3 regions of the Streptomyces sp. NPDC096193 genome follow, and region 1 is predicted to be linked to each of the others. Evidence: riboswitches for the same ligand, from Rfam matches in the RefSeq annotation. Region 1 holds a riboswitch; each other region holds the start of a gene.

Region 1 (5,663 bases):
GCTCCGCGTCGGCTCCGCGCAGCGAACCGCAGTAGACGGGCAGCGCGTTGGCGCCGCGCGCCTCGATCCGGTCGCAGAGCGTGTCGACGAATCCGGTGTTCCCGGACAGCTCGTGGGCGCGGTAGAAGAGCACACCGACCGTCGGCCTGCCCTCGACGTGGGCGCGGTCGCCGTGCAGACCCCACTCGGGCATCTTCCGCGGCTCGGCACTGTGCCTGCCCGGCGTGTCCGTGGCGCGGCCCTGGCCGGCCGGCAGCACGTCCTCCGTCAGGAAGCGGGCCAGCTGGACGAGGTTCGCGGGACCGCCCTCGACGAGATAGCGCAGAGCCTCCGCGACCGTCCCCGCGTGCACGGTCGACTCGGCCATCAACTCGGCGTCGGGCACGCTCTCGCCGCCCAGCAGCACGGTCGGCAGGCCGGACGCCTTGAGCGCCGCGAGCCCGTCCTCCCAGGCGCGCCTGCCGCCCAGCAGGCGTACGACGACGACGGAGACGCCGTCCAGCAGCGCGGGCAGCTCCTCGGCCACGTCGATACGGGTCGGGTTCCCGATCCGGTACGGCGCCCCGGAGGCCCGGGCCGCCAGCAGATCCGTGTCGGCGGTGGACAGCAACAGCACGGTGGTCTCGGTGCTCATGGCGCTCCAGGTGGGATGAAGGGAAGTCCTGCCGGTGCGCCCGACTCGATGAGCTGGAGCAGCGCACCCGTGTCCGTGTGTTCCTCGATCAGATCGCCGAGGCGGTCGAGCTGTTCCTCGCGCAGCGCGGCGAAGCAGGTGTCCGGTGCGGGGACGAAGCGGCGGCCCGCCGTCCGGGCCACCTCGCGCAGGAACGCGCGGCGGAAGCCGTCGCTCTCCAGCGAGCCGTGCCAGTGGGTGCCCCAGACCGCGCCGACCCGGCAGCCGTCCAGGAAGGCCTCGCCGCCGAGGACGTCGGCGACGCCGTGGTGGATCTCGTAGCCCTCGACCGGCTCGCCCAGTGCCTCACCGACCGGGCGGGCGAGGGTCTTCTCGGCCGCGAACCGCACCCGGACGGGCAGCAGTCCGAGCCCGTCGACGGCTCCGGCCCGCGATTCGACCTCGTCGTCGATGTGCTCGGCGAGCATCTGGAAGCCGCCGCAGATGCCCAGCACCGGCCGGCCCTCGGCGGCCCGCCGTACGAGGGCGTCCGCGAGCCCCCGCTGTACGAGCCAGTCGAGCGCCCTGACCGTGCCCCGGGTGCCCGGCACGATCACCAGATCGGCGTCGGCGAGTTCCTCCGCGCGGTCCACGAACCGCACGACGACGCCCGGTTCGGCCGCCAGCGCGTCCACGTCGGTGAAGTTGGACATCAGCGGTACGGCGCAGACCGCGACCCGCAGCACGTCCTCCCCGACGGGCGGGGCGAGCACCGACTCCCGCACCGTGCCGCGCAGCGAGACGCGCAGCCCGTCCTCCTCGTCGATGCCGAGCCCGTGCGCATAGGGCAGAACGCCGTACGTCCGCCGTCCGGTGAGGCCGTGCAGCATGTCGAGGCCGGGCTCCAGCAGGGACACGTCCCCGCGGAACTTGTTCACCAGGTAGCCCGCGATCAGCTCCTGGTCGGCCGCGCTCAGCAGCGCCGTCGTACCGAAGAAGGAGGCGAACACCCCGCCGCGGTCGATGTCCCCGACCACCAGCACCGGAAGCCGCGCGGCCCGCGCGACACCCATGTTCACGATGTCCGTACGCCGCAGATTGATCTCGGCCGGACTGCCCGCCCCCTCGCAGATCACGGCTTCATACGTGCCCCGCAGCTCCTCCAGGCAGTCCACGACGGTGCCGAGGAGGGCTTCCTGCCGGCCGCCGTGGTAGCCGCGGGCGCTGAGTTCCCCGACCGGCTTGCCCATCAGCACGACCTGGCTGGAGCGGTCGCTGCCCGGCTTCAGCAGGACCGGGTTCATGAGGGCGCTCGGCTCCACCCGCGCGGCCTGGGCCTGCATCGCCTGCGCTCGGCCGATCTCCGCGCCCTCACGTGTCACGAACGAATTGAGGGACATGTTCTGCCCCTTGAAGGGGGCGACCTTCACGCCCTGGCGTACGAGCCACCGGCAGATGCCGGCCGTGACGACGCTCTTGCCCGCGTCGGACGTGGTGCCCGCGACCAGCAGCCCGCCGCCTCTGCGCCCGGTCATCCCCGCCTCCTTCGTGCGCGCCGGGCGCGCAGTGCGTGACCCGTGACGCGGCCCGCGGCGCAGACCGCCAGCGTCAGAAAGCCGACGCGCCGGGAGAGCCGCACGGCACGTTCGATGTCGCCGAACTCCACGGCGCGCCCTTCGGCGTTGAGGACCGGCCGGTGTTCGACCCGTCCGCCGTACGAGAGCGTTCCGCCGAGCCGGACACCGAGCGCCCCGGCGAACGCGGCCTCCACGGGCCCGGCGTTGGGGCTGGGGTGCCGGCCCGCGTCGGCGCGCCAGGCACGTACGGCCCCCCGGCCGTCCGCACCCGTGAGCGCCGCGAGCCCGGCCGTCAGCCGCGCACCGGGCCAGCCGGCCACGTCGTCCAGCCGTGCCGAGGCCCACCCGAACTTCCGGTAGCGGGACGAGAGATGCCCGACCATCGCGTCCAGGGTGTTGACCGCCCGGAAGCCCACCAGGCCCGGCACGCCCGCCACCGCACCCCACACCAGGGCGCCGACCACGGCGTCGGAGGTGTTCTCGGCGACGGACTCGACGACGGCCCGCGCGATCTGCTGCTCGTCCAGGCTCTGCGGATCGCGGCCGCACAGATGCGGCAGCCGTTCGCGGGCGAGTTCCACATCGCCGGCGGCGAGCGCCCCGCCGATGGCCCGGGCCTCGCGCCCGAGCGACGTCCCGCCGACGACCGACCAGGTGGCGGCCGCGGTCAGGGCGACGGACGCGGCGGAACTGCCCCGTGCGCCGCGTGCGACGAGGGCCGCGGCGGCGGCCGCACCCCCGGCGCACAGCAGGGTGTGCAGCGCACCCCGGCCGCGGTGGTCACGCCACAACGCACGCTCGACGGCCTCCGCGGCCCGCCCGAAAGCCGCGACCGGATGCCCCCGGCGGGGATCACCGAGAAGCAGGTCGCAGGCGAGGCCGGCGGTGGAGCCGTACACGAACACTCGGTCGGCACGCATGGGTTCAGACCGGGATCTCGCCTCGGTGCGACCGTGAACTCAGGGCCGTACTCACAGCAGGAACGGAACCGCAGCCGGGCATGGCGATATGTCCTCACTCAGGGTGTCCGCGCCCTGGTTCGACGTGAACGGCGGTGAGAGTTCCTGGCTTCCGGGGACTGCTCCCCGGTGACAGTGGCGGGACCGCGCCGGATTCGCACCGGCTTCCTCTGCTGCCGCCGTAGATGGCCCCGGCAGTCCACCACGCCGCCCGAACTGCGTCAACTTGCCTTTGACCTGCGACGGGACAGTGTGCTGAGCCCCACACCCGAAAGCCGGGCCGGTCACCCCAAAGGGTGCCCGGCCCGGCACGGGATGCGCGTGATGACGCTGTGGCGTCAGCTGACGATGAGGTAGATCCCGTAGGTCACCGCTGCCGCGCAGAGCGCGAAGCACACATAGGCGCCCGTGCGTGCCAGGGTCGCCGATCCTCCCTGCGCGGACGCCGATTCCTGCTTGCTCAGACCCACCACGCCCAGGGTGAACAGACCCACCAGGGCCACGGTGGCGACGAGGCTCACGCCGAAGACGGAGCCGAGAGCTGCCCAGTCGATGCTCATGCTGTTTCTGTCCTTACACCGCGGCCGTGCGGGCCGGCTCGGATTCGGGGGCCGGAGCCGGGATGGTCGTCTGGAGGTCCTGGGCCGGGGTGCCGGCCGGCGGCGGGGTGACGGCCGCGATGGCGGCGGTCACGACACCCGCGGGCTCGCCGTCCGCGCTCGTGTCGTTGACGTTGGTGTGGTCGACCACCTGGCGGCGGGAGACCAGCCAGATCGCGGCGCAGGAGCCGATCAGGAAGACCACGACGGCCGCCACGCCCCAGTCGCCCTGGCGGGTGACGAACTCCGAGCCCGCCGCCACCAGCGCGGCCGCCGGCAGGGTCAGACCCCAGGCGACGAACATCCGGGTGGCGGTGGACCAGCGGACCACGCCGCCCTTGCGGCCGAGGCCCGCGCCCATCACCGCGCCGGAGCAGGAGTGCGTGGTCGACAGCGAGAAGCCGAGATTGGAGGAGGCGAGGATGACGCTCGCCGCGCTGGTCTGGGCGGCGAAGCCCTGCTGCGGCTGGAGGTCGGTCAGGCCCTTGCCCATGGTGCGGATGATGCGCCAGCCGCCCAGATAGGTGCCGAGCGCGATCGCGAGACCGGCGGAGAGGATGACCCACATCGGGGGGTTGGACCCGGGGGAGAGGACGCCGCCGGCGACCAGGGCCAGCGTGATGATGCCCATCGTCTTCTGGGCGTCGTTGGTGCCGTGGGCCAGCGAGACGAGGCCCGCCGAGGCGATCTGACCGGCGCGGTAGCCCTTGGCGGTGGTCTTCTCGTCGGTGTTCCGGCCGATCCGGTAGGTCAGCCGGGAGGCGAGGTAGGCGGCGATGCCCGCGACCAGGGGGGCCGCGATCGCGGGGATCAGCACCTTGGTGACGACGGTGCCGCCGTTGACGCCGCTGACGCCGACCGAGGCGATCGTGGCGCCGACCAGTCCGCCCATGAGGGCGTGCGAGGAGCTGGAGGGCAGGCCGATCAGCCAGGTGAGCAGATTCCAGAGGATGGCGCCGACCAGCGCCGCGAAGATGACTTCCGGGGTGATGCCTGACTCGGTGACGATGCCGCTGGAGATCGTCTTGGCGACCTCCACGGACAGGAACGCGCCGACGAGGTTGAGCACGGCGGACATGGCCACCGCGGTCTTGGGTTTCAGGGCTCCCGTCGAAATGGTCGTCGCCATCGAGTTGGCGGTGTCGTGGAAACCGTTCGTGAAATCGAACACGAGAGCCGTCACGATCACGATCGCGAGCAGCAGCGTGATGTGTTCCATTTACCCAGGCAATCTATGGACGTCAGTGGCCAGTGGAACCTAGGAAACCTGGATGAACGGAAGATGAACTGGGGCAGGCTTTGCGGTGTCTCCAAGTGCGGGTCCGCTGCTCCGCTTTCACTCGGTGGCGCGATCAGGCCTCTCCACGGCGTCGAACGTCCATTCCGTGATCTGTGTCACCGCCCCTCCCCGGCCCTCCGTGGCGGCCTGGCAGGATCGCCGCATGACCGATGCGGAGCGGCAGGAGACCATCGACCGGGCATGGCGCGACCTCGTGGCCACGGCCCGCAGGACGGCGGCGGAAGGCCTGGTCGTGGGTACATCGGGCAACGTCTCGGTACGGGCCGGCGATCTCGTCCTGGTCACCCCGAGCGGAGTGCCCTACGACCGGCTCACCCCCGAGGACGCCGTCGGCGTCGACCTCGACGGCCGTCAGGTCCTCGGCGACCTCAAGCCCACCAGTGAGCTGCCGCTGCACCTGGAGGTCTACCGCGGCACCTCGGCGAGGGCCGTGGTGCACACCCACGCCGTGCACGCCACGGCCGTCTCCACCCTCGTCCCCACGCTGCCGCCGATCCACTACATGACGGCGGCGCTAGGGGGACCCGTACGCGTCGCCCCCTACGCCCTCTACGGCTCGGACGAGCTGGCGGCCGGCATGCGGGCGGCCCTGGAAAACCGCACCGCCTGTCTGCT
Region 2 (5,663 bases), on a different contig from region 1:
ATGAACCGGACAGAGGCGGAACAGGACTGGGGCGTGTCGGCCGCGGCAGGCTCCGGCTGGGCTCTGAAGAACGGCTGGCTCCAGCGCACCAAGACCGGCTTGTGGGACATCAACAGCGTGGGACGCGTGACCATCGACGGACGCAGATATCTGATCGCCGTGCTCTCCGACGGCCATGCGTCGATGGAGTCCGGGATCGCGCTGGTCGAGAAGACGGCGAAGGAGGCGATCGCGACGGTACGGGGACGGTAGGTCCCAGGTGGTTCCATGACGCCGCGACGGCCGCACCTCGGCCCCAACAGGGGCCCAACCGGGCGCTGGTGGCCCGCCGTCACTTCGGACGGGCTGGATCCGGTCGGCCGGGGGCGTTGGCCAGTCTGCACCGGTCACCACCGACCTGACCCTGCTGCCACGTGTCGCCTATCGCGGGCAGGAGGTCACAGCGCCCCGGCTGCGCGGCCTGCTCGCACTGCTCGCCGGCGACCTCCGTACGGGCTGCAACACCGAGCGGCTCGTGGCGGGGCTGTGGCCGGCCGAGTTGCCGGAGCGGCCGGGAAAGGCGGTGCAGGTCCTCGTGTCCAGGGCGCGGGCGCAGCTGGGCGCCGCGTCCTGGCGAGCACACCGACCGGATATCGGCTCGCCCTGGCCGAGGATCAGGTCGACAGTTCCGCCCTGCTCTTGCATGCCGCCGCCGGTGCGGACCGGGCGAGGGCCGGGAGCGACGGCCTGGTGGTGACCCGCTCGGTGGAGCTACGTGCTCCCGGACCGGTCGAGCGGGCCGTCGGCAAGGTCGTTGAACGTGCCCTGCTCCTGGTGCCCCGCCGCCGCGATCCTGCCCAGCGTGCTGTTCAGCCCCTCCGTCCGGGCCGTTGCACCCGCGCACCGACTGGAAGCCGGCGGACTGCGTGAACTCTTTCGTCGACCCGTTCACCTGCTCCCTCAGCTACCCGAGCGTCTTGGTACTCCGGTGCCCTCGGCCTGAGCGCCCCCGGCGGCTCCATCGGTACGCCCGCACGCCGTGGATCGCCGTCCGGATGACGAGCGGTGGTGTCGGTGTGGCCCGCGGGGCTCTAGGCTGACGAGTGCAGCTGGTTCGCCGTGCCTGCCAGGTATGTGCGTCGCAAGAGGGAACCCGGTGGGAATCCGGGACTGCCCCGCAGCGGTGAGCGGGAACGACCGCCGTCATACGCACTGGGTCCGGTACGGGCCTGGGAAGCGACGGCCAGTAGGTGTCCGCCGGGAGATGTCCGGCAGGCGTGCCCGTGAGTCCGAAGACCTGCCCGCTGTCCGCGCACGACCGATCGTGCGCGGATATCCGGTGACCTCGAGGGCGGGTCGGCGTGCATACCGGCGGGCACGTGCGTCAGCGACGCACCACCTCCTCCGTCCGGTCTGTGCTCCCTTCGCCTTCACCCTCGCCGGGTGACAGGAAACTCGCGAAGGAGAGTTCAGTGACAGCGAAGCCCGCAGCCGCGGCAGCACGGTCCACCGTTCACGGATACCCCCGTCAGGGGCCGAACCGTGAACTGAAGAAAGCCATCGAGGGCTACTGGAAGGGCCGGGTCTCCGCAGCGGCCCTGGAAGAGACCGCCCGGGACCTGCGTCGTTCGAACTGGCAGCACCTGGCCGAGGCCGGGATCCACGAGGTCCCGACCGGTGATTTCTCGTACTACGACCACGTGCTCGACACCAGCGTGATGGTCGGCGCCCTGCCCTCGCGCCACCGCGCAGCCGTCGAGGCGGACGCCCTGGCCGGGTACTTCGCCATGGCGCGCGGCACCCAGGACATCGCCCCGCTCGAGATGACCAAGTGGTTCGACACCAACTACCACTATCTCGTCCCCGAACTGGGGCCCGGCACCGTCTTCACCGCCGACTCCACCAAGCAGGTCACCGAACTGAAGGAGGCACTGGCCCTCGGTCACACGGCCCGGCCGGTGCTGGTCGGCCCGATCACCTATCTTCTGCTGGCCAAGCCCGCCCCCGGCGTGGCGCCCGGTTTTGATCCCCTGACCCTGCTCGACCGGCTGCTGCCGGTGTACGCGGAGGTACTCGCCGACCTGCGCGCGGCCGGGGCCGACTGGGTGCAGCTGGACGAGCCCGCGCTGGTCCAGGACCGTACGCCCGCCGAACTGAACGCCGCTGAACGCGCCTACCGCGACCTCGGCACCCTCACCAACCGGCCCAAGCTGCTGGTGGCCTCGTACTTCGACCGGCTCGGCGAGGCACTGCCGGTGCTCGCCAAGGCTCCCGTGGACGGCCTGGCACTCGACTTCACCGATGCCGCAGGGGCGGACCTCGGCGCCCTGGCCGCAGTCGGCGGGCTGCCCGGCAAGCGCCTGGTCGCGGGCGTCGTCAACGGTCGCAACATCTGGATCAACGACTTCGAGAAGTCGCTGTCCATCCTCGGCACGCTGCTCGGCCTCGCCGACCGGGTCGACGTGGCCTCCTCCTGCTCGCTGCTGCACGTCCCGCTGGACAGTGCCGCGGAGCGCGACATCGACCCGCAGATCCACCGGTGGCTCGCCTTCGCCCGGCAGAAGACCTCCGAGATCGTCACCCTCGCGAGGGGCCTGGGTCAGGGGGCCGACACCATCGCGGCCGAACTCGCCGCCAACCGCGCCGACCTGACCTCCCGCGCCGGCTCCGCCCTCACCCGCGACCCGGCGGTGCGTGCCCGGGTGGCCGGGGTGACGGACGCCGACGGTCGCCGCTCGCAGCCGTACGCCGAACGTGCCGCGACCCAGCGTGCCCACCTCGGCCTGCCCCTGCTGCCCACTACCACGATCGGCTCGTTCCCGCAGACCACCGAACTGCGCACCGCGCGCGCCGACCTGCGGCGCGGACGGATCGACACGGCTGCCTACGAGGAGCGGATCAAGGCCGAGATCCAGGAGGTGATCGCCTTCCAGGAGAAGACCGGCATCGACGTCCTGGTCCACGGCGAGCCCGAACGCAACGACATGGTGCAGTACTTCGCCGAGCAGCTCACCGGCTACCTGGCCACCCGGCACGGCTGGGTCCAGTCCTACGGCACGCGATACGTCCGGCCGCCGATCCTCGCGGGTGACATCTCGCGCCCCGAGCCGATGACGGTTCAGTGGACCTCGTACGCCCAGTCCCTGACCAGCCGGCCGGTCAAGGGCATGCTCACGGGACCCGTCACCATGCTCGCCTGGTCCTTCGTCCGCGACGACCAGCCGCTCGGGGACACCGCGCGCCAGGTCGCTCTCGCCCTGCGCGACGAGGTGAACGACTTGGAGGCCGCCGGGAGTTCGGTGATCCAGGTCGACGAGCCGGCCCTGCGGGAGACCCTTCCGCTGCGCTCGGCCGGCCACGCGGACTACCTGGCCTGGGCCACGGAGTCCTTCCGTCTGGCCACCAGCGGCGTGCGGCCGGACACCCAGATCCACACGCATATGTGCTACGCCGAGTTCGGTGACATCGTGCAGGCCATCGACGACCTCGACGCCGATGTGATCAGCCTGGAAGCCGCCCGCTCGCACATGCAGGTGGCGCGTGAACTGGCCGGGCACGGCTACCCGCGGGAAGCCGGCCCTGGTGTGTACGACATCCACTCACCGCGCATCCCTGGTGTCGTCGAGGCGGCGGAACTGCTCCGCGAGGGCCTGGAAGCCATCCCGGCCGATCGCCTGTGGGTCAACCCCGACTGCGGCCTGAAGACGCGAGACTGGCCGGAGACCCGTGCGTCCCTCGAGAACCTCGTCGCCGCGGCACGTGTGGTGAGGTCGGAACTGCCCGCGTCCTGAGGCGGGGCAGGGTGGGGAGGGGCACATGCGCTCCTCGCCACCCTGCCGGTCCCGGCCCTCACTCCGCGATGAGCGCGACGAACTGCCAGGCCCATATGAGGTGGACCAGAACGCAGGTTCCCCAGGCGGTGTTTCCCCGGATCCCGTTCTTCCGCAACGCGACCCATCCGGCGGCCAGGAGCAGCGCGGAGGCCACGCACAGGGCCCAGGACAGGGCGAGCCACGCCGTGGACGGCTCGGTCAGCAGCCTGAGCAGCGCCAGTGGTGCCAGCGCCAGCAGAGGCAGCGCCCAGGTGCTTTCGGTGGCTCGGCGCGTGGTCTTGATGTCGGTCACAGGTCCCCCCGGACTCGTTTCCCCCGGTTGTTGTGCCGGGCCCCTCGTGGTCACGGAGGGTATCGGCCCGGCACCTGTCTGGTCAGGGCGCCGAGCACGCACGGGACTTTACCTTCGCACTGATCACTTGGCTACGGGCGCACGGCCCTGGGACAGGCGAGGTTGGCGTATCGCGGGCCGGGTTCTGCTGTTATACCGCCCATTGGGCGCTTTGCATGGTAGCCCTCCTGAGGGTTTCCTTCGCCATCGCGATGCCGGAGACCGTACGCGGCGGGCTCAGAAGCCGGACGTTGCGCACAGCGGAGACGGGCGGAGGGGGACGGCGTGGTGACCGATCACCGGCGTCCGTCATGGCCAACCTGGTCGTGAGCAACGTCCCGGTGCCGCAGACCGGTGTCGCGAGCGGCATGAACGCCAACTTCCGCACCATCGGCGCGGCCATCGGCGCGGCCGGATGGGCGACCGTCGTGACCAGCACGCTCCAGCCGAACGGACTTCCCCGGGAATCCGGCTGCACCGCGGGGTTCCTGGTGCTCATGGTTACGTCCGTCCCCGCATTCGCAGTGGCACTGACCGTGCCCGCGGTCCGGCGCGCCACGCACTCCGGCCGTTCGGTCACCGCGGCGGGCCTCCCTCAACGCCTGACGGTGGCGGCGGTTGCGTGGACATCGACACCGCGCAGGGGACGCGTACGCGCGAACGGTTGCCGAAGTCGCTCGCCGAGAGTGACACGCTGGGGTTCTGGGCAGCCACTTCCGCCGCCGGCAGCCGGCCCGGTCGTCTCCGACGGGGACAACGACGGCCTCCTGCCGGCGCCGGCTCGGAGGGTAGGTGCATGAGCCGGCCGCGGGCCGGTCGTCCGGATGAGCGCGAAGGGAGCCCGAACACCGGTCGTGTCATCGGTTGCGCCTCGTTCCCCCCACCACTACCCCATGGAGTACACGCGTGACGACGGACAACCCACCGGTCACTCTGGACGACGTACGGGACGCCGCAGCTCGTATCGAGGGGATCGCACACCGCACCCCGGTGGTGCACTCGCGCACGCTGGACGCGCTCGTCGGCGCCGAGGTCTTCCTCAAGTGTGAGAACTTCCAGCGCCAGCGCCGGGCTCGTCGAACCGGAGTGGGAGAACACCGGTGCCCTCGTCGTCGGGCGGTACCTCTACGACATGACGAATGCCCGTACCGGTCGTGCTGGGCGGCGGGAAGACGCTGTTCGGCGAACTCGGCACCACACCGGTGGAGTTCGAGGGGCCCGTCACGGTGGTCGAAGGCACGGGCGTCACCCACACGCGGTACCGGGTGAAGAAGTAGAGCGACGGTGATCGCGCAGTCACCGCCGGTACGGCGCTGTGCCGGGCACAGCGCCGTACGCGCGCCCGCTCGACGCGCCGAAGCACCGACACTCGGATAGCGTGGTTCGCACGACGTGCCCATCCCGGTCGCCCTTCGCTGCCGACCTCCGCCCCGTCGCTCTCTTGCACGTCAGCTGCTGGTTCGCGGCGGTGACATCCAGCGTTCCGTCCGGGGGGCCGAACTGCGCGGAATCGCCGGGTT
Region 3 (5,663 bases), on a different contig from region 1:
AGCTGTGCCAGCGGCAGTTCGCGGATGTCCCGCCCGCCGACCCGGATCGACCCGTCGTCGGGGTCGAAGTAGCGCATCAGCAGCGCGATCAGAGTGCTCTTGCCCGCGCCGGAACGGCCGACGACCGCCAGCCGCTCACCCGGTGCCACTGTGAGGCTGAAGTTCCGCAGGGCCGGGGCGCGTCGCGTCGGATAGGTGAAGGAGACGTCCGAGAAGGTCAGGCCCGGCGGGTCCTCGGTGAGCCCGGGGGCCGCCGTGGCCGAGTCGGTCACGTTCGGCTCGAGCCGCAGCAGCTCCGCTACGCCGACGCTCGCCGGGATCGCGGAGTACGCGGCGTGGTAGGCCGCCTCCAGGTCGTGCATCGGCCGGAACGTCTCCCGGGTGAGCATGAGAATGACGAAGAGCCCAGCCACGCTGATCGAACCCCGGGCCGCGTGCCAGGCGCCGAGCGCGACCGCCGCGGTGGTACCGATCGGCACCAGCAGCTGCGCGACGCTGGAGGAGGCGGCCCAGGACCACATGAGCCGGATCGAGTCCACGCAGAAATCATCGGCCCGGCCGGCCAGCTCCCGTCCGCGGCGCCCGCTGGCGTTGAACGCCTTGAGCGTCGCCATGCCCTGCACGGCGTCGAGGTTCTCGGCGTACAGGCCGCGGTAGGACCGCATCCAGCGATCACCGCGATCCTTGACCCACCGCGCGCCGACCAGCTCGGACAGCGGCGCCAGCAGGGCGCACACCAGCACGATGACACCGACCAGCGGATCGATCACCATGATGCATGCCGATGCCGCGCCGGCTCCGAGCATGGATGCGTACACCGACGGCACGAAACGGCCGACCAGGGGATCGAGCAGCTCCACCGAGTCGACAACGGTGGACTGCAGGTCTCCGGCCCGCAGTTGCTGAGCCTGACCCGGCCCGATCTCGATCAACTTCGCCGTGAGCCGCTGCCGCACCGCTTCCTTCACCCGGCCAGAAACGCGGGGCGCCCAGCTGTCACGGAGCACGATCACGGCGATCCGGGCGAGCTGCAGCGCCACGATCCCGACCACCGGACCCGCCAGCTCGCCCACTGAGGCGCCGCCGAGCACGTTCGCCAGCAACCTCGCGATCAGCAGCCCCTGCCCGATGTAGGTGGCGGTGACGAGCAGAAGCAGGACGACCAGCCCGGCGACTTCGACCCGGGCGCGCCGCGAGAAGGACAGGAAAAGGCCAACCGCCGATCGCACGAAAGATCCTCTCCGCCCGAATGGGCCGGCACTATGGGACGCTCGGTCCCGGACGGAGGCTTATTGCAACCTCTTCGCAATAAGTAGTCCACCGGTGTGGCGCCGTCAAGGCTTTGAGGACATTAAACGAAATGGTTGTCATTCCATCTGGCCTGTCAACGGCCGCGCCGATGTACTCCGCCACACCGACGCGCTGCGCTCGGTCTACGTAGACGCCTTCTGCGCACCACCATGGAACGAGGGCCAGGAGAGGTCGGCTGAGTTCGCCGAGCGCCTCGCCCGTGACGCGCGGCGCCCCGGCTTCGCCGCAGCGCCGGCCTTCGTCGGCCGGGACGTGGTCGGCTTCGCCAGCGGGTGGACCACTCCCCCGCCCTTCCCGACGGAACCGCTGCTGCCCACAAGCGATCGGAAGTTGCAGCAGCCACATCACGGTGCGAGGCCACTCGCCGTACCAGACATTGGTGCCGTACAGCAGGGTGTGCCACACGCTCAGCACGTACACGACGATGACGGAGCAATGCAGCCAGCGCCAGGCGTTCGCACCGATGCGGTGACGGAAGTAGAACAGCAGGCCGAGCGGAACGGCCAGACAGAGGGCGCCCTGGCCGAGGGGGATGGCGATGCGGCCGGTGCCGGAGTCGTACCGGCCGGGCACGAACGCGTCGGCGAAGCCCGCCCGCAGCCATTCGACCCACGCCAGCCCGGCCTCATAGCGCACGAGTTCCGCCTCGAACATCAACGCCTGCGCGAACATCAGGGCCATCGTGGTCAGGCTCGTGGTGCGGTGCCAGCGCTCCAGGAGCTGCCGGGGAACCGGCAACCGGGCGGGACCCGGCCCCGACAGCAGTAGCCCGAGCCTGACCGTGCCCCACGCCCAGAGCAGGCCCGACCAGCCGAACGCCTAGCTGAGCAGGTACATCCAGTACATTCCGGGGCCGTCCATGAACGGCATGACCGCGACCGCCGAGGTCGCGTCGGGCAGCGGTGCCCGCAGGCCGGCACGCAGGACGACGCGGTTGGCCGGACTCCTGTCGCGGGCGGGCGGCGCCGTGGTGTCGTCGTCCCCCGGCGTCGTCCCTGACAGCATCCTGGGCCTTCCGGGGCACGGGATATTGATGGGCGGTGCGCGCGTGTGGTCGGAGGAACCAGTGTGACCGAGGTGGCCCGGTGATACCGAGGGCACCGACGCGTGGACCTGCCCGTACGCCGGCTCACCAGGACGGTGGCGGCGGTCGTCCAGGAATCGGGCGCAGGCTTCGACCTCTCCGTACGCGAGGTCGTCGCCATGGGCCGCACCCCCACACACACAAACAGCTGCTCGACGGCAACACCCCCGAGGACGCCGACCTGATCGAGTCGGCCCTCGACGCGGTCGATGCCACCGGCCTGGCCCACCGCCCCTTCGACCGGCTCTCCGGCGCGGAACGCCAACGCGTCCTCATCGCCCGTGCCCTCGCCCAGCAGCCGTCCCTCCTCGTCCTGGACGAACCGACCAACCACCTTGACGTCCGCCACCAGTTGAACGTCCTCGGCACCCTGCGTCAGCTGCCCGCGACCGTCGTGGTAGCCCTGCACGACCTCAACCTCGCCGCGTACTACTGCGACCGCCTGTACGTGCAGAGCGACGCCAAGGGCACCGCCTCGGGCCCGCCCGCCGACATCCTCACGCCCGAACTGCTCGCCGAGGTTGCGGCGTCACGAGCGAGGTCTCCATCCATCCGCGCACGGGCGCACCGCAGGTGACCTTCCTCCCCAGGGAGTGCCGCACCCCCACCTCGTGTGGCTGAACGCACAGAGGAGGGTCTGGCCGGGCGACGGCTCCTTCTGCGATGCTTCCGTCCGACAAGCGACGGCGGAACGAGGAAGCCGGTGAGATTCCGGCACGGTACCGCCACTGTGTAGGGGGAGCGACTCCACCCATGGCCACCGCCCCGTGCGGGGTGGGAAGGCCGGAGAAGCCGTGATCCCGAGTCAGGAGACTCACGCCGTCGCACCTCGATGTACGGGGCGGATTTCCCCAGGAGAGGCGGTGGCACTCGTGTGCCTGCGTATGTGCGGGGTCGGCCTGGCGCCGCCCTTGGCCCGTCCGGGCCTTCCTGTCCGGCTTGACGCAGGGGTTCGTTCCCCCAGGTCCTGACGGTCTCCTCCCTCAGCGGTTCCTTCCCCGTACGCCGCATCCGCGCGCCGGAACGCCGGTACGCGCTGCCCACGCACGCCACCAGGAGTCACCTTGTCCGTACGATCCGTCATGCCCGGGCGCCGTCAGGCCGCCGCGGCGGCCTTCCTCGCCGTCGCCCTCACACTCACCGCATGCGGTGGCGACGCCGGCACGACCACCAACACCCAGGCCCAGGCTCAGGGTGAGGGCTGCATCGCGGGCTTCGACCCGGCCAAGGACTACTTCCCGGTCAAGTCGACGGTGAAGCACGCCGAGAACTTCACGCTGCGGTACGAGAAGAGCTATCAGGTCCTCACCGTCAAGGAGCCCTTCCCCAAGGGCAAGCCCGAGTCGTACGTGCTGGTCAAGTGCGGTGCGCCGAAGCCGAAGCTGACGGGTGATCTGGCGTCCGCGCAGCAGGTCACCGTACCCGTCAAGAGCCTGTACTCCGCCTCGACGACCCACCTGCCGCTGCTGACCGAGACCGGCACCCTGGACGTGCTGACCGGTGTCGCGAGCGCCACGGCCATCTCGTCCGCCGAGGTGCTCGAGCGGGTGAAGGCGGGCAAGGTCACCGAGTACGCCAAGGACCACACCCTCGACGCCGAGGCGGTCATCGGCGCCAAGCCGGACGTACTCATGACCCAGGGCACCGACGACCCGCAGTACCCGAAGCTGCGTCAGGCGGGCGTCGCCGTGGTCGCCAACGCCGAGTGGCTGGAGGCCAGTCCGCTCGGGCGCGCCGAGTGGGTCAAGGCAATGGCCGCGCTCACCGGGGCGGAGAAGCGTGCCGGCGAGGTGTTCGAAGCCATCGAGGGCGACTACCGCAAGGTCGCCGAGAAGGGCGCGCAGGCGGCCAAGGCGGGCAAGCCCGTCGAGGTCCTGCCCGGCACGATGTACCAGGGCACGTGGTCCATGCCCGCCGGCGGAAGCTACGCCGCCCAGCTGATCAAGGACGCGGGCGGCACCTTCCCGTGGGCCGGCGAGGTGGGCACCGGTGGCCTCCAGCTGAACTTCGAGGCCGTGTACGCCAAGGGCGGCCAGGCCCTGATCTGGATCGCCGACCAGCAGTGGAAGTCCACCGCCGACGCCGTGAAGGCCGACAGCCGGTACGGGCAGTTGAAGGCCGTCTCCGGCGGAGCGGTGTGGACGAACCAGAAGGCGCTCGGTCCCGGCGGCGGCAACGACTACTTCGAGCGCGGCGTGCTGCGCCCGGACCTGGTCCTGGCAGACCTGTTCGCGCTGATGCACCCAGAGCAGGCGAAGTGGCACACCTTCACCTTCTACCAGCCGGTGCCCACGGCGTGACGACTCATCAGGCAAACACGTCGGCCCCGGTAGTCGACACCCCGCGGCCCGTGCGGCGGCGCCTCGTCGTCGTCCTCGCCCTGGCGGCCGGGACCGCCGTGCTGTTCGTCCTCGCCCTCGCGACCGGTTCCCATCCGGTGCCGGTCGCGGAGGTGGTGCGGGTCCTGTTCGGCGGCGCCGCCGAGGATCCGCGCTGGACGGTGATCGTCGAGCAGGTCCGGCTGCCGCGTGCGCTGACCGCCGCCGCCGTCGGCGCCGCGCTCGCGGTGGCCGGCGTACAGATGCAGACCCTGTTCCGCAACGCGCTGGCCGACCCGTTCTCCCTGGGCGTGAGTTCGGGCGCCAGCATGGGTGTCGCCGCCGTGGTCGTCGGCACGGGCGGGGTGGCCGGGAGCTTCACCGGAGACCTGGCCGGGCTGGGACGGGTGGGCATCGTGCTGGCCGCCTCGCTCGGCGCCGCCGCCGTACTCGCCCTCGTCCTCCTCCTGTCGCGATGGGTGCGGTCGGCCGTCACCCTCCTCGTCATCGGCGTCATGATCGGCTCGGCGGCCACCGCCGTGGTCGGCGTGATGCTCGTCTACGCCCGGCCCGAACGCGCCCAGCAGTTCGTCATGTGGGGCATGGGCAGCTTCGGCGCCACCACCTGGCCCGACCTCCAGGTCATGCTGCCCGTCATCGGCGCCGGACTGCTGACCGCCCTGCTGACCGCCAAACGCCTCAACGCCCTGCTGCTCGGGGAGGACTACGCCCGCACCATGGGCCTGAACGTACGGCGCAGCCGCGACCTGGCACTGTTCGGCACGGCTCTCCTCGCGGGCGCGGCCACCGCGTTCTGCGGGCCCATCGCCTTCCTCGGCCTGGCGGTCCCCCATCTGACGCGGGTGGCGCTGGGGACCTCGGACCACCGGGCGCTCGTCCCGGCTTCCATGCTCGCCGGGGCGTTCCTGGCGCTGGCGTGCGCGCTGCTG

Evidence for each region. A riboswitch is a leader RNA that binds a small molecule or an ion and turns the genes downstream of it on or off. The one in region 1 is predicted to bind cobalamin.
Region 2: another riboswitch for cobalamin. It lies ahead of metE (5-methyltetrahydropteroyltriglutamate--homocysteine S-methyltransferase); the one in region 1 lies ahead of ABTX78_RS22880 (cobalamin biosynthesis protein).
Region 3: another riboswitch for cobalamin. It lies ahead of ABTX78_RS34865 (ABC transporter substrate-binding protein); the one in region 1 lies ahead of ABTX78_RS22880 (cobalamin biosynthesis protein).

The regions. Positions count from the first base shown of each region.
Region 1 is NZ_JBEOSJ010000016.1:59,932-65,594, reverse strand. It holds gene cobN (cobaltochelatase subunit CobN) at 1-634, opposite strand, end outside; gene ABTX78_RS22885 (cobyric acid synthase) at 631-2,148, opposite strand; gene ABTX78_RS22880 (cobalamin biosynthesis protein) at 2,145-3,110, opposite strand; cobalamin riboswitch at 3,230-3,368, opposite strand; gene ABTX78_RS22875 (hypothetical protein) at 3,488-3,709, opposite strand; gene ABTX78_RS22870 (inorganic phosphate transporter) at 3,723-4,967, opposite strand; gene ABTX78_RS22865 (class II aldolase/adducin family protein) at 5,191-5,663, shown strand, end outside.
Region 2 is NZ_JBEOSJ010000001.1:154,548-160,210, forward strand. It holds gene ABTX78_RS00740 (serine hydrolase) at 1-252, shown strand, start outside; partial or broken gene ABTX78_RS00745 (AfsR/SARP family transcriptional regulator) at 350-717, shown strand; cobalamin riboswitch at 1,073-1,298, shown strand; gene metE (5-methyltetrahydropteroyltriglutamate--homocysteine S-methyltransferase) at 1,452-3,770, shown strand; gene ABTX78_RS00755 (hypothetical protein) at 3,829-4,104, opposite strand; partial or broken gene ABTX78_RS00760 (pyridoxal-5'-phosphate-dependent protein) at 5,050-5,205, shown strand; gene ABTX78_RS00765 (dihydrofolate reductase family protein) at 5,283-5,420, shown strand.
Region 3 is NZ_JBEOSJ010000045.1:13,319-18,981, forward strand. It holds gene ABTX78_RS34850 (ABC transporter ATP-binding protein) at 1-1,229, opposite strand, end outside; partial or broken gene ABTX78_RS34855 (ferric reductase-like transmembrane domain-containing protein) at 1,630-2,316, opposite strand; partial or broken gene ABTX78_RS34860 (ABC transporter ATP-binding protein) at 2,405-3,016, shown strand; cobalamin riboswitch at 3,028-3,233, shown strand; gene ABTX78_RS34865 (ABC transporter substrate-binding protein) at 3,460-4,695, shown strand; gene ABTX78_RS34870 (FecCD family ABC transporter permease) at 4,746-5,663, shown strand, end outside.